3 regions of the Arthrobacter sp. GCM10027362 genome follow, and region 2 is predicted to be linked to each of the others. Evidence: predicted binding sites of a transcription regulator. Region 2 holds the regulator's gene; each other region holds the start of a gene.
The links. Region 2 encodes HrcA, which represses chaperone genes, less so after heat shock. Its sites were predicted from a motif close to TTNGCACTCGNNNNNNNCGAGTGCNAA; they were not measured.
Positions count from the first base shown of each region.

Region 1: the regulator HrcA is predicted to act here: its motif matches at 1,879-1,905, upstream of ACFQ36_RS07265 (Hsp20/alpha crystallin family protein).
Region 3: the regulator HrcA is predicted to act here: its motif matches at 1,870-1,896, upstream of groL (chaperonin GroEL).

Region 1 covers NZ_JBHTML010000031.1:21,223-26,298, forward strand. The annotation lists gene ACFQ36_RS07260 (NADP-dependent isocitrate dehydrogenase) at 1-1,270, shown strand, start outside; gene ACFQ36_RS07265 (Hsp20/alpha crystallin family protein) at 1,341-1,790, opposite strand; gene ACFQ36_RS07270 (glutamate--cysteine ligase) at 2,127-3,596, opposite strand; gene ACFQ36_RS07275 (Gfo/Idh/MocA family protein) at 3,740-4,819, opposite strand; gene ACFQ36_RS07280 (gamma carbonic anhydrase family protein) at 4,948-5,076, opposite strand, start outside.
Region 2 covers NZ_JBHTML010000059.1:25-5,100, reverse strand. The annotation lists gene ACFQ36_RS10660 (16S rRNA (uracil(1498)-N(3))-methyltransferase) at 1-657, opposite strand, end outside; gene dnaJ (molecular chaperone DnaJ) at 671-1,798, opposite strand; gene hrcA (heat-inducible transcriptional repressor HrcA) at 1,885-2,898, opposite strand; gene ACFQ36_RS10645 (DUF3097 domain-containing protein) at 3,160-4,002, shown strand; gene ACFQ36_RS10640 (DUF4870 domain-containing protein) at 4,148-4,537, shown strand; partial or broken gene ACFQ36_RS10635 (PRC-barrel domain-containing protein) at 4,907-5,076, shown strand, end outside.
Region 3 covers NZ_JBHTML010000083.1:8,481-13,556, forward strand. The annotation lists gene groL (chaperonin GroEL) at 39-1,667, opposite strand; gene ACFQ36_RS12910 (TM2 domain-containing protein) at 2,098-2,664, shown strand; gene ACFQ36_RS12915 (cold-shock protein) at 2,757-2,963, opposite strand; gene ACFQ36_RS12920 (LytR C-terminal domain-containing protein) at 3,097-3,762, opposite strand; gene ACFQ36_RS12925 (DUF3263 domain-containing protein) at 3,839-4,147, opposite strand; gene ACFQ36_RS12930 (uracil-DNA glycosylase) at 4,321-5,076, shown strand, end outside.

The sequences.
Region 1 (5,076 bases), on a different contig from region 2:
GAAGGGCTTCGACGAGGGTCCGGCGCTGGCCATGGTGGATTCCGACAAGGGCATCACCAACCTGCACGTGCCCAGCGACGTCATCGTCGACGCCTCGATGCCGGCCATGATCCGCAATTCCGGCCACATGTGGGGCCCGGACGGCCAGGAAGCCGATACCCTGGCCGTGCTGCCGGACAGCTCCTACGCGGGCATCTACCAGGTGGTCATCAACGACTGCCGCGCCAACGGCGCCTACGACCCGGTCACCATGGGCACCGTGCCCAATGTCGGCCTGATGGCTCAGGCGGCTGAGGAATACGGCAGCCACGACAAGACCTTCGAGATCCAGGCCGCCGGCACCGTGCAGGTGGTTGACGGCGACGGCAACGTCATCATCGACCACGAGGTCGCCCCGGGCGACATCTGGCGCGCCTGCCAGACCAAGGACCTGCCGATCCGCGACTGGGTCAAGCTCGCCGTCACCCGCGCCCGCGCCTCCAAGATGCCTGCGGTCTTCTGGCTGGACAAGACCCGTGCGCACGACGCCAACCTGATCAGCAAGGTCACCGCGTACCTCAAGGAGCATGACACCGAGGGCCTGCAGATCGAAATCATGGCCCCGGAGGAGGCCACCGCCTTCACGCTGGAGCGCATCCGCAAGGGCGAGGACACCATTTCGGTGAGCGGCAACGTGCTGCGCGACTACCTGACCGACCTGTTCCCGATCCTCGAACTCGGCACCAGCGCCAAGATGCTCTCCATCGTGCCGCTGCTCAACGGCGGCGGCCTGTTCGAGACCGGCGCCGGCGGTTCGGCTCCGAAGCACGTGCAGCAGCTGCTGAAGGAAAACCACCTGCGCTGGGATTCCCTGGGCGAGTTCCTGGCCCTGGCCGCCAGCTTCGAGCACCTGGCCGCCACCAGCGGCAACAAGCGCGCCCAGGTCCTGGCGGACACCCTGGACCGGGCCACCGGCACCTTCCTGCTCGAGAACAAGTCCCCGAGCCGGAAGGTGGGGGAGATCGACAACCGCGGCAGCCACTTCTACCTGGCCACGTACTGGGCCCAGGAGCTGGCCAAGCAGGCCGAGGACTCGGAGCTGGCCAAGGCCTTCTCCGCCGTGGCCGAGGCGCTGGGCTCCAAGGAACAGGCCATCAACGACGAGCTGCTGTCGGTCCAGGGCTCCGAGGTGGACCTTGGCGGCTACTACCATCCGGACGAGTCCAAGGCCTCGGCCGTGATGCGTCCCTCGGCCACGCTCAACGAGGTAATCGCCACGCTGCGCAAGTAGCGGTGTCCGGCGCCTGACGGCGGCCCCGTACCTTCGCCGGAAGGTACGGGGCCGCCGTCATGTACGGAGGCTACTTGGCTTCGGCCGGCTGACCGGCCGTTGCGCCGACCTGCGGCGCGCCCGCGCCGGTGGCAACTTCGATCTTGCGCGGCCTGGCGCGTTCGCTCACGGGGATGGTCACGCTGAGCACGCCGTTTTCATATTGTGCCGAAATGGCGTCGATGTCGATGCCCTGCCCCAGGTTGAGCTGGCGCAGGAAGGAGCCGCTCTCGCGTTCGCGGGTCAGCCACTTCACGCCCTCCGCGCCGCCCAGCGCGCGCTCAGCGCGAATGGTCAGCAACTGGCCGTCGACGTCAATGTCCACCGAGGCCGGATCGATGCCCGGCAGGTCTGCGGCCAGGACGTAGTGGTCACCCTCGCGATAGAGGTCCATCGGCATCTGGCGCAGACCCTGCCGGCGCTCCAGCAGGGATGCGGCGACGCGGTCCAGCTCACGGAACGGATCAAGGTTCATGGCCATTCTCATCAACTCCTTCGCTTCATCGCTCCTCCCGGAGCGGTGCTGACCTGCCATAGTTGAGTCTTTTCGACTCAACTATGTGTATAAGTTAGCACTCTAGTTAGGGGAGTGCCAGACGTTTTTCCTGCCCTGGGCGAAGCGGAACGACGGCGGTACCCGCCGCGGGCGCGCCGCTTGTTCCGACTCCAGGTACTCACCGCGGTGCTGCCCGGCGGCACGAGCCCGGCCGGCGGCCTCCTGCTCATCGCGATGGCAATCGACCAGCACCGGCGCGAAGCCGCCTCTCGGTGACCAGCCTGCGGCCTCGGCAGCCTTGAGCCGGCCGGACGACCGCGCCTACGGCAGCGGCCAGGTGTGCACCGGCTGGTTGGTGTGCATGTTTTCCCAGTAATGGCGGGTCATCTCGGTCAGTGCGGTACTGCGGTCCAGGCCGGAGGCCTCGAACCGGCGCAGGGCGGCGATCTGCCAGGCGGCCCCGTTCTGTTCCGACTGGGTCCGGGTGCGCAGCACGTCCAGGTACCTGCCGATCAGCTCGCCGTCCACGCCCAGCTGTTCGAGGCCGTTGGCGGCCATCGGCAGCAGGTGGCGCAGGATCAGTTCGGTGACCGGCATGTCCCCGATGCCCGGCCAGTACACCGTGGCCTCCAGTCCGGTCCGGGCGCAGGCCAGGAAGTTGTCCGCTGCGGTCTTGAAGGCCATCCGGGTCCAGAGCGGACGCTCCGCGGTCCTGAGCACGCGGACCAGGCCGAAGAAGAAGGCCGCGTTGGCAACGGTGTCCAGCACGGTGGGGCCGGCCGGCAGCAGCCGGTTTTCCAGCCGCAGGTGGGGCTGGTCCTTGCCCGGGTCGTAGATCGGCCGGTTCCAGCGGTACACGGTGCCGTTGTGCAGCAGCAGCTCCGGCAGCAGCGGCGCACCGCCTACGGTGTGCCGGCCGGTGCTGCGTGCGAGTTCGGGCAGCAGGGCGGGGAAGTAGCGGACGTTTTCCTCGAACAGGTCGAAGATGGAGGTGATCCAGCGCTCCCCAAACCAGACGCGCGGCCGGACGCCCTGGTTGCGCATCTCCGGCGGCCGGGTGTCGATGGCCTGCTTGAACAGCTCGATGCGCGTCTCGTGCCAAAGCAGGGTCTCCATGAAAATGGGGGAGTTCGCTGCCAGCGCCACCTGCGGTCCGGCGATGACCTGGGCGGCGTTCCAGACCGGGGCGAATTCCTGTGGCTGGACCTGCAGGTGCAGCTGGACGCTGGTGCAGGCCGCTTCCGGGGCGATGTTCTTGGCGTAGAAGGAGAGGGACTCGATGCCGCGCAGTTCCAGCAGCACGTCTTCGCCCCGGGCCTGCAGTACCGAGGTGTTCAAGGCCGCGTAGCGTTTGCCCGGGCTGAGCCAGGACATGTCCTCCAGCAGGCCGCGCTTGAGCGTGGGCAGGATGCCGATCATCAGGATGTCGGCATTCTTCTCCGCTGCGCGCTCGTTTGCGCGGTTGAGCTGGGCGCGCAGGTTGTCCTCGAGCTGCTTGAGCCCCGGACCGGCGATGGACAGGGCCGGATGGTTCAGCTCGATGTTGAACGCGCCGAGCTCGGTCTGGAAGGCCGGATCCGCGATGGCTTCCAGGACCGCGGCGTTGCGCAGGGCGGGGGAGAAGTCCGCATTGGCCAGGTTCAGCTCCAGCTCCAGGCCGATGGTGCCGGTGGCGGCGAACTGCCCGGTGGCCAGGTAGCTGGCAAGGGTTTCCAGGTTCTCCAGGAGCCGCTGCCGGTACTTTGTCCGCTGCTCCCGGCTGAAGGTTTTGGACTTGACTTCTGCGCCCATGTTTGAGGGTAACCACGGCGGCGGCCGCTTGCATAGCGTTCAGCGGCCGCCCCGTCCCTCGCCCGCTCGGGCGGGGACCCCTGCCGCCTCACTTTTCAGCGGCCGCCCCGTCCCTCGCCCGCTCGGGCGGGGAGGCCGGTTCCTCAGTCCGCGGCCGGGATGCGGTCGTTGATGTAGCTGACTCCCAGCTGGGCGCGGACGCCGTCGAACAGCCGCATGGTTTTCAGCGTGTGTTCCCACGGCATGGTCGGGCTGGCCGTCAGGCCGGCCTGGATGCAGCGCGTGACCTCGCGGAGCTGGTAGGTGAAACCGTTGCCGATCTGCCCGAAGCGCTCGGTCCGGAGCCGGCCCCGGTGCTGCTCGATGACCAGTTCCGAGGGGTTGTGCAGCGGGGAATCGGTGCGCAGCCAGCCGTGCGAGCCTGCCACCGTGGCCGTGCGCGGGGACCAGGCCAGCAGCGAGGAGGTCAGCTGCGCCTGGGCGCCGGAGCTGTAGGTCAGCGTCAGGGCGTTTTGATCATCGATGCCGTCTTCGTTCACGTGTCCGACGGCGGTGACGGTCTGCGGGTAACCGAGCGCACCCAGCGCCCAGGTCAACGGGTAGACGGCCAGGTCCAGCAGGGCGCCGCCGCCCGCTGCCGGATTCCACAGCCGTGTGGTGACATCGTATGGCGCGGGAAAGCCCAGGTCCGCCTGTACCCAGTGGATGGTGCCCAGTTCGCCGGAGGCAATGATCTGCCAGGCCCGGTTGATCGCCGGCAGGAAGCGGCTCCAGATGGCCTCCATCAGGAACAGGCCGCGGCCGCGGGCCAGTTCGATCAGCTCGGCCGCCTCGCGGGCATTGATGGCCAGGGACTTTTCGCACAGCACATGCTTGCCGGCCTCCAGCGCCCGCCTGGCAATCTCGTAGTGCTGCCCGTGCGGGGTGGCCACGTACACCACGTCCACCGCCGGGTCGGCGAAGAGCCGCTCGTAGCCGCGGACCGGGCCGTCGTCGAAATAGCAGGCGGCAAAGCCGAACCGGTCACCGAATTCGACCGCATTGGCCTCGCTGCGCGAACTGACCGCCTGCAGCACGGCATCCTCAAGCCGGGCGATGTCCTCGGTGACGCGGCCGGCCATCCTGCCGGTGGAAACCACGCCCCAGCGCAGCGGCCGGCCGGTAGCCTCGAGGGGGCTCGGCGCGCCCGGTTCGGCGCAGGGCGGGGGCACGATGTGCGTCATGGATCAATGATTGCCGCCGCGCCCGCCGGCGTCCATGCCCGAACACTTCCATCCGGGCCGGAGAGCTGCGGTTACCGGGTTCGATAAATGGCAGCCTTCCGGCCCGGGTCGCGTACGGGCGAGGGGGATCAGGCGTTGGCTTCGCGGTGCAGTTTGGCCAGCTCCACGTAGTGGGAGGCGTTGCGCAGGACCGACTGGTATTCCTCCTCGCTCAGCTCCCGCCGGACCTTGGCAGGCACGCCCGCCACCAGCGAGCG
Region 2 (5,076 bases):
CGCGTCGACTTCGCGGCTGCTCATGCCGCCCTCCGGTCCGACGATCATGACGACTGCGGCGTCCGCGTCCTGCCGGGACCCGGCTGCCAGGTCCGCGGCGGCAGCGGCGAGGGGCTGTTCGGCCTCCTCGTGCAGGATCAGTGCCAGGGCGCTGCGGCCGATCAGCGCACACAGGCCCTTCAAGTCCACCGGGGTGCCCACCTCCGGGATCCGTGCCCGGCGGGCCTGCTTGGCTGCGGACCGCACGGTGGACTCCCATTTGGCCAGGCCCTTGGCCTGCTTCTCGGCCCGCCAGCGCACGATGCTGCGTTCGGCCTGCCAGGGCACCACCTGGTCCACGCCAAGCTCGGTGGCCGCTTCCACGGCCAGCTCGTCCCGGTCCCCCTTGGCCAGGGCCTGGACCAGCACCAGCCGGTAGGGCGGCGCCGGCTCGTCGACCACGGACTCAACGTCCAGGACCAGTTCCGTGTTGGCCGCCGAGCGTACGCTGCCGGACACGCGCCGGCCGGCGCCGTCGGCAATGTCCGCCCGCTCCCCCGCAGCCAGGCGCCGGACGGTGACGGCGTGCCGCGCCTCGGCGCCGGCGAGCCGGAAGACCGAACCGGGCAGGACGTCGTCGAGCTGGCCCGGTTCCGCGAAAAAGACAGGGTTGGTCAACGACGGGCCGCTGTCAGAGGTTGCCGAGCTTGTCCCGCAGCCGGGCGAAGACGCCGGTGCCGCTGGGGGCCAGCTTGCCCTCGGCCAGATGCTCGCCGCGCAGGTGGGCCAGCCGGCGCAGCAGCTCCTCCTGCTCGGCGTCGAGCTTCGTCGGGGTCTCGACGTGGATGTGGACCTTCAGGTCGCCGCGGCCGAAGCCGCGCAGGTGGGTGACCCCAAGGCCGCGCAGGGTGATCACTTCGCCGGACTGGGTGCCGGCCTTCAGGTTCAGCTCCTGGTCGCCGTCGAACGTCTCCAGGTTCAGCGTCGTCCCCAGCGCCGCCGCCGTCATCGGCACGGCCAGCGTGACGTTGAGGTCGTCGCCTTCGCGGATGTAGTTCTTGTCCGGGGCCACACGGATCTCCACGTACAGGTCGCCCTGCGGACCGCCGGCCGGACCGGCCTCGCCCTGTCCGGCGAGCTGGATGCGGGTTCCGGTTGCCACGCCGGCGGGAATCTTGAGGGTCAGCGAGCGGCGGCTGCGGATCCGGCCCTCGCCGTTACATTCGTTGCACGGGTCCGGAATGATGGTGCCGAAGCCTTGGCAGCTGCCGCACGGGGCCGTCGTCATGACCTGGCCGAGGATGGAGCGCACGGCGCGCTGGACCTGGCCGGAACCGCCGCAGATGTCGCAGGTGCGCGGGTAGGTGCCCTCGCGGCAGCAACTGCCGTTGCAGGTGGGGCAGACGACGGCGGTGTCCACCTCGATCTTCTTGTTAACGCCGAAGACGGCGTCCTTCAGGTCGATCCGGACATTGATCAGGGCATCCTGGCCGCGACGCGTGCGGCTGGCCGGCCCGGCCGAGCCGGTGCCGCCGAAGAAGGTCTCGAAGATGTCCTGGAATGCGAATCCCTGTCCCGAGAAACCGCCGCCGAAGCCGTTGTCCGTGCCGTTCTCGTTGCCCGTGGTGTCATAGATCCGGCGCTTCTGCGGATCCGAAAGCACCTCGTAGGCGTGGCTGACCTGCTTGAACTTTTCCGCGCCATCCGGGCCAGGGTTGACATCCGGATGCAGCTTGCGGGCCAGCTTGCGGTAGGCCTTCTTGATTTCCTCGGTGCTTGCGTCGCGGCTGACTCCGAGTACGTCGTAATGGTTGGTCACCTTTGAATACTTCTCTTCCTGCGAATCGTGTTCCGGCGGCCCGGCCGCCCTGTCGGTGCTTGCCCTGCTGCTTTTCCGCGGCCGGGTTAGCCGGCCAGGATCCTCGACAAATAGCGGGCCACGGCCCGCACGGCGGCCATGGTGGTCGGATAGTCCATGCGCGTGGGCCCGAGCACACCCACCTTGGCAGAGGAATCAGGCCCGTAGCCGGTGGCCACGACCGAAGTCCCGGACAACGAATTGTACGGGTTCTCGCTGCCGATCCGCACGGAAATGCCGCGGGCGTCCTGCTGCATCTCGGAAAGCAGCCGCAGCATCACCACCTGCTCCTCCAAGGCTTCCAGGATTGGCGAAATGCTCAGCGGGAAGTCCCCGGTGGAGCGGGCCAGGTTGGCCGTTCCGGCCATCAGGATGCGTTCGTCGCGGGTGGGGGCGGACAAATGGACGAGTTCGGTGCACAAGGCCTGGAGGACATCGGCGTGCTCCGCGGAGACCCCGGGTACGCCGGCGGCGAGTTTGGCGCCCACCTCGGACAGCGGCGTGCCTGCCAGGGTGCCCAGCAGCGCTGCGCGCAGATCGGCCAGATCCGCCTCGGCAATATCCTCGGGCAGCCTGATCACCCGCTGCTCCACCGTGCCGTTGTCGGCGATCAGCACCACGAGCACCTGGCGCGGGGCCAGAAGGACAAACTCGATGTGCCGCACCCTGGCCCGGCCCAGGTGCGGGTACTGGATCACCGCCACCTGGTTGGTCAGCTGGGACAGCAGGCGCACGGTGCGGTCCATCACGTCGTCGAGGTCATCGGCGCCGTCCAGCAGCGTCTGGATGGCGCGCCGCTCCGCGGCGGAGAGCGGCTTGACATCCGAGATCCGGTCCACGAACAGGCGGTAGCCCTTGTCCGTGGGGATGCGGCCGGAACTGGTGTGAGGGGCGACGATCAGCCCCTCCTCCTCCAGTGCGGCCATGTCGTTGCGGATGGTGGCGGATGAGACGCCCAGGTGGTGGCGTTCGACCAGGGCCTTGGACCCGACGGGCTCGCGCGAATGGACATAGTCTTCGACTATGGCGCGCAGCACCTCCAGGCGGCGGACCTCGCTCACCGGAACCTCCTGTCCAATCTGCCAACCCGTACCCCGCCCGCATCTGGAGGGCGGGGGACGGTTAGCACTCACCGTGCCTAAGTGCTAAGTCTAGTACGTCCGGACGCAACATGGGATTGCGCCCAGCCGGCTCCCCGTTCGCGGCCCGCGCGCCCGCGGCGGGGCGGCCGGTGCCTGGGCTAGCATGGTGACGCCGATGGCAACTGCCTGCCCCGGCAGCCGCATCAGCCTCAGCACTACCAAGCCGAAGGACGGACAGCCATGACCAGCTACGGTTGGGGACCCCAGGACATCACCACGCGGGCCCCCCGGCGCGAGCCGCGCCAAGTGGCGGCGGATCCGGGGCTGGTGCTGGAGGACGTCCAGAGCGGCTGGGTCGGGGCGGTAGTCCGAGTGGAAAAATCCGGCGGCGTGCACCTGGTGGCGCTCGAGGACCGGCGCGGCAAGACCCGCTCCTTTCCGCTCGGCTTCGGCTTCCTGCTCGACGGAGAACCGGTCAAGGTGGTGCCGGCCGTCGCCGCCGCGCCGAAGACCGCCCTGCGTACGGCGTCCGGTTCGGTCAAGGTCCAGGGACTGCGCGCCCAGGTGGCCAAAGCCAGCCGGATCTGGGTGGAGGGAAAGCACGACGCCGAGCTGGTGGAGAAGGTCTGGGGCGACGACCTGCGCGTGGAGGGCATCGTCGTCGAACCGCTGCACGGAGTGGACGACCTCGCCGCGGCAGTGGCGGATTTCGCCCCGGGGCCCGGACGCAAGCTCGGCATCCTGGTGGACCACCTGGTCCAGGATTCCAAGGAGTGGCGGATTGCGCAGGCGGCGATGGCTGTGCCGGCAGCGCGCGGCAACGTGCTCATCGTGGGGCATCCCTATGTCGATGTCTGGCAGGCGATCAAGCCCTCGGTGATCGGGCTGGCCGCCTGGCCGGTGGTGCCCCGCGGCACCGACTGGAAGACCGGGATCCTGGCCGGACTGGGCTGGCCGAACCGGACCCAGGCGGACATCGCCGAAGGCTGGCGCCGGCTGCTGGGCAGCGTGCGCAGCTACGCGGACCTGGAGCCCTCGCTGCTGGGGCGGGTGGAGGAAGTCATCGACTTCCTCACGGCCTGAGTCTTCCCCACGGCCTGAGCCCGCCGGTTGCCGCTACCCTTGTCATAGCAACACCCGTACCCCCCGCTACCGAGCTACTGAGGTAGGTCCTGTGCCAGAGAACACCGCGCGCAACGAGAACCGCAGCCAGAACAGCGAACGCTCCCTGCGGAAGCCGGCCCCCCGGCCGCAGTACCAGAGCGCCTCCTCGACGGCCCTGCCGCTGACCCCGTCCGAGGACCGGCGGTGGGCCACCCTGGCGCATTTCGGCGGGATCCTGGGCTGCATCCCCGCGCTGGTGATTTACCTGATCTTCAAGGACCGCGGCCCGTTCACCGCCCAGGAATCCAAGGAAGCGCTGAACTTCACCCTCCCGCTGACGGTGGTTGCGGTGATTCTGAACCTGCTGATCAACATTCCGGCCGTCAATGCCCTGTTCGCGGTGCTGGCCGCGGCCATCTGGGTCTTCCTGACCGTCTATTCGGTGATCGCCGGGATCGAGGTCAACCGCGGGCGCCCCTACCGCTACCCGCTGAACCTGCGCCTGATCGACTGACCGGCAACTCCCGCACGCCGGCAATTCCCCGGCCGGTCTTGCGCCCGAATGCTAAGCATGCTTTGCTTACACCGTAAGCCATTTTGCCGATGCAACCCGTGACGGACCGGCCCCGGCCCTGCGCGGAAGGCCAGGAGGAAGTGGATGACGGCAGGCTTCAGGCCCGGCCGTTCCGCCGCCAGGCCGGAATAACCCCACAAAACTGCCCCGATGCGGGCCTGCCGCACCTCTGCTCCGGCACGAGTGCCACGAAAAGCAGCGCAACGGCAGCAGAAAGATCTCAGCCATCACCACAACCGGCGGTCAACCCCACCACCGGACCGCACCGGACACGGACAGCCTGTGCCCGGAGGAAACAAAGGAGATGAAATGATCGCCAGGGATAACCTCGACCGTCTCGCCGGCGGACACGCGAATGTGATCGACTCCGAGGGACACAAGATCGGCTCGCTCGGGGAACTCTACCTCGACGACCGGACCAACGAACCGAACTGGGCCACGGTCAGGACCGGCCTGTTCGGCATGTCCGAAACCTTCGT
Region 3 (5,076 bases), on a different contig from region 2:
CGCGGAGGGACCGTGCTTCCGGACCGGAGCGGGGAGGCCTAGAAGCCGCCCATGCCGCCCATCTCGTCGCCACCCGGCATGGCCGGAGCGGCCTTCTCGGGCTTGTCCGCGACGACGGCCTCGGTGGTCAGGAACAGGCCGGCGATCGAGGCGGCGTTCTGCAGGGCAGAGCGGGTCACCTTGACCGGGTCGTTCACCCCGGCGGCCAGCAGGTCCTCGTACTCGCCGGACGCGGCGTTCAGGCCGTGGCCGGCGGGCAGGCCGCGGACCTTGTCCACCACAACGCCGGGCTCGAGGCCGGCGTTGAAGGCGATCTGCTTCAGCGGAGCGTCGATGGCAACCTTGACGATGTTGGCACCGGTGGCCTCGTCACCCTGCAGGTTCAGGTTGGCGAAGGCCTTGGCGCCGGCCTGGATCAGGGCAACGCCGCCGCCGGCGACGATGCCTTCCTCAACGGCAGCCTTCGCGTTGCGGACGGCGTCCTCGATGCGGTGCTTGCGCTCCTTGAGTTCCACCTCGGTGGCGGCACCGGCCTTGATGACGGCAACGCCGCCGGCCAGCTTGGCGAGGCGCTCCTGCAGCTTCTCGCGGTCGTAGTCCGAATCGGTGTTCTCGATCTCGGCGCGGATTTGGTTGACGCGGCCCGCGATCTCCTCGGCGTCACCGGCCCCTTCGACGATGGTGGTCTCGTCCTTGGTGACAACCACCTTGCGGGCCTGGCCCAGCAGGTCCAGGGTGGCGTTCTCCAGCTTCAGGCCGACCTCTTCGGCGATGACCTGGCCGCCGGTCAGGATGGCGATGTCGGCCAGCATGGCCTTGCGGCGGTCGCCGAAGCCCGGAGCCTTGACGGCGACGGACTTGAAGGTGCCGCGGATCTTGTTGACCACCAGGGTGGCCAGGGCCTCGCCCTCGACGTCTTCGGCGATGATCAGCAGCGGCTTGCCGGACTGCATGACCTTCTCCAGGACGGCAACCAGGTCCTTGACGCTGGAGATCTTGGAGTTGACGATCAGGATGTACGGGTCCTCCAGGACGGTCTCCTGGCGCTCCGCGTCGGTCACGAAGTAGCCGGAGATGAAGCCCTTGTCGAAGCGCATACCCTCGGTGAGCTCGAGCTCGAGGCCGAAGGTGTTGGACTCCTCGACGGTGATGACGCCTTCCTTGCCGACCTTGTCCAGGGCCTCGGAGATGAGCTGGCCGATCTGGGGATCGCCGGCGGAGATCGACGCGGTGGCGGCGATCTCTTCCTTGGTCTCGATTTCCTTGGCGGAAGCGAGCAGCTCGGAGGTGACAGCTTCGACGGCCTTTTCAATACCGCGCTTCAGGCTCAGCGGGTCGGCGCCGGCGGCGACGTTGCGCAGGCCCTCCCTGACCAGGGCCTGGGCCAGCACGGTGGCGGTGGTGGTGCCGTCACCGGCGACCTCGTCGGTCTTCTTGGCAACTTCCTTGACGAGTTCGGCGCCGATCTTCTCGTACGGCTCGTCCAGCTCGATTTCCTTGGCAATGGAAACACCGTCGTTGGTGATCGTGGGGGCGCCCCACTTCTTCTCGAGCACCACGTTGCGGCCACGGGGGCCGAGGGTGACCTTCACGGCGTCGGCGAGGGTGTTCAGTCCGCGCTCGAGACCGCGGCGGGCCTCTTCATCAAAGCTAATGATCTTTGCCATAACGGCTTAGGTCCCTTCTGGACAAATAGACAGCGGGTGCAATGCTGGACGGATCCAGACTGCGTGGCCATCTGCGGTGCCCGCGACGGACGGGCAGCGGCGGCGGCGATCTCTTTACGCCGCACCCCTGCCCTCACCACAGCGACCGGGTACTTCGCTCCTTCCGCCGGCTGCCGGATCCCCTGGGGGTCCCGAGAGATTCTTAGCAGTCGAGCGGGAAGAGTGCTAAGTCAATAATTAGCACTCACCGGGGCCGAGTGCAACCGCCAGGTGTTCGCTACGCCACGCGCGTAAACGTAGCGGCGGCGCTCAGGGTTTCCGGCCGCCGAATCAGGGCATTCCCCCATGGTTTCCGCCCCCGCCGGGCCGTAGATTGATAGGCGGGACGGGAAAATTCCTCCAGCATCCAACCCAGACGAGGAGCCAGACGATGTCCGAACCTCCGGACGCCGGCAGGGACAGGCCGGCCAACCCCACGGAACCGATCCCCGGGGAGCCGTCGAACCCCACCCTGCCGCTGTCCAAGCCCGGCGCCGGTGCACCTGCCGGCTCCGCCGAGCCGGCCCAGTCCGCGCTGGGCGGACAAATGCCTCCGCATGCCCAGCCCTACGGACAGCAGGGCCCGTACGTCCAGAACCCCTATCCTCCGCCGGCCGGACGGCAGGAAGGGTACCCCCAGCAGCCGCCGTATCCGCAGCAGGGGTTTCCCCCGCCGTACGGCGCACCCTACGGCGGGCCGGGGCAGCCCTACTACAACGTGACCGGTTACGTGGAGCAGAAGTCCAGGCTCGTCGGCGGCCTGCTCGGGATCCTGCTCGGCGGCCTGGGCATCCACCGGTTCTACCTCGGGTACACCGCCATCGGGGTGCTGCAGATCGTGGTGACCTTCCTGACCTTCGGGTTCGGCGCCATCTGGGGCTTCGTCGAGGGCATCATGATCCTGGTCGGGGCCGAGCCCTTCCGGCGCGATGCACGCGGCGTTCCCCTGAAGGAATAGCTGCAGGAGCTGCCATCCCGCCGCCATGGCAGCCTCCCCGGACGTGGAACGTGCGGGGAGGCTGAAGCCCGGAACGGGTTCCGGGCAGGCAGTCAGGAGGCGATCCGGACTTCCTCGGCCTGCGGCCCCTTCTGTCCCTCGCCGATCTCGAATTCCACCCGCTGGCCTTCCTCAAGGGCGCGGTAGCCCTCCATCTGGATCGCGGACCAGTGGACGAACACGTCCGAATTCGCGCCGTCGACGGTGATGAAGCCGTAGCCCTTCTCCGCGTTGAACCATTTGACCGTGCCGTACGCCATATTTCCCCCATGGATCGGTGTTTCCAGCCCCATCGGCCGGCTCCAGCCGACGGGGGATGGTGCCACTCTATCGACGGCGGCAACCGGTGGAACCGGGGTGCCCTGAATGTTATGGAGACGTGACCGGCGCAGGTCAGGACTGGAAGCCGGGGCCAAGCACCACGGTCAGGCCGTCGGAGATTTCCCCCGGGCCGGTCTGGCGCACATCCCCGATGTTCAGCAGCGCGGACAGTTCCTCCGCGTTGGCCTGCTGGCCCGGGTTGTAGAAGATCACCGAGCTGGCCAGGGTGGAGCCGGTCCAGTTGTCCACGCCGGCGACCTGCCAGCCGTTGGCCGACACAGTGGCCGAGACATCCGAACCCAGGCCGGCGACGGCGGTGCCGTTGAGCACCAGCACCGGATCCGACTTGTCTGCTCCGGCAGGCACCTCGGGTGTGTCGGGCGCCGCGGCTTCGGTGGGCTCGGCGGATTTGGTCTCCGGCTTGCCGGCGTCGGTCTCGGCCGGCTCTTCCACAGGCTCGGCGCTGGCGGACTGCGCCGCGGGTTCGGCCTCCGGCGCGGCAGAGGTGGCTGCAGCTGCTGCCGGACCTGCCGATACCGCCGGCGAGGCCGGGCCGCCCGCGCCCAGCAGCGGCAGCACGAAGAAGGACAGCACACCGACGGCCAAGGCGAGTCCCGCCGCGAGAATGATCAGGCCCAGGCCGCCGGCCTTCGGGGCCGCCAGCGTGGCCCGGTGGACGCCCTGGCGGTCGGAGGTTTCCGGAACCTGGTCAAACTCGTCTTGGGGGTACTTGGTCATCGGGGAATGCATTCCTTAGCTGATCGGCGGACAGGGGCGCAGAGGGACGTTGCGTCGGGAAGACTAGTCGGGGAGACTACGTGTCCGAGCCCAGCCGGCGGGCGGTGCGGGCGCGCTGGCGGGAGGTCCGGAGCCTGCGCAGCCTCTTGACCAGCATTGGATCATGCGCCAGCGCGTCCTCGGTATCGATCAGCGCGTTGAGGATCTGGTAGTACTGGGTGGCGGACATGTCGAACAGCTCGCGGATGGCCTGTTCCTTGGCTCCGGCGTACTTCCACCACTGGCGTTCCAGCGCGAGCATTTTCTGGTCCCGCTCGCTCAGCTTGCTCGAGGAGTCCAGTTCCGCATCAAGGGCGAACTTGCGCGCTTCCGCGGATCCTGCCACGACTCACCGTCACTTCCGTCTCACCTGCTGTGTCCGGCTTCCTGCCGCTGCTCCGGGAAACCGCCCTTCCAATGTTAGTTCCCGGCACGAGCCGTTGTCATTTGTGCCGGTCGGAACGGAGTGTTGCCCCCGAGGTGCTGGTCATGAGGCGGTTGTCGGCGAAGATAAGGGGTATGGACATCGACGACGGCGCACTTTTCCCGCTGCCCGACCCGCCGCCGGGCCCGGACTCCCAAGCCCCGTTCCCCTTTGCCGCCCGCACCCCGCTGACCGAGGTGATGGACCCCGAATGGGCCGAAGCGCTGGCACCGGCCGAATCCCTGCTGTGGGAAATCGAGGCCTTCCTGGAGGCCGAGCGCGCCGCCGGCAAGCAGATCCTGCCCGCTCCCGCGGACATCCTGCGGGCCTTCCGCCGGCCGCTGTCCGAGGTCAAGGTGCTCATCGTGGGACAGGACCCCTACCCCACCCCGGGACACCCCATCGGCCTGGCCTTCGCCGTCGAACGCCACGTACGGCCGCTGCCGCGCAGCCTGGCCAACATCTTCCGCGAGCTGCAGATGGATCTGGGCATTACCCCTCCGCAGCACGGGGACCTCACGGCCTGGGCCGACCAGGGCGTGCTGCTGCTGAACCGGGTCCTCACGGTAGAGGCCGGCAAGTCCGGTTCGCACCGCAACAGGGGCTGGGAGCCGGTCACCGAACTGGCGGTCCGGGCCCTGGCCCGGCGCGGCGGCCCTCTGGTGGCGCTGCTCTGGGGCCGGGACGCGCAGCAGGTCGCCCCGCTGCTCGGGGACGTGCCGAGGATCGAATCGGTGCATCCCAGCCCGCTGTCGGCCGGCCGGGGATTTTTCGGATCGAAGCCGTTCAGCCGCACGAACGAACTGCTGCAGAAGCAGGGCGCCGGCCCGGTGGACTGGCGGCTGCCGCGC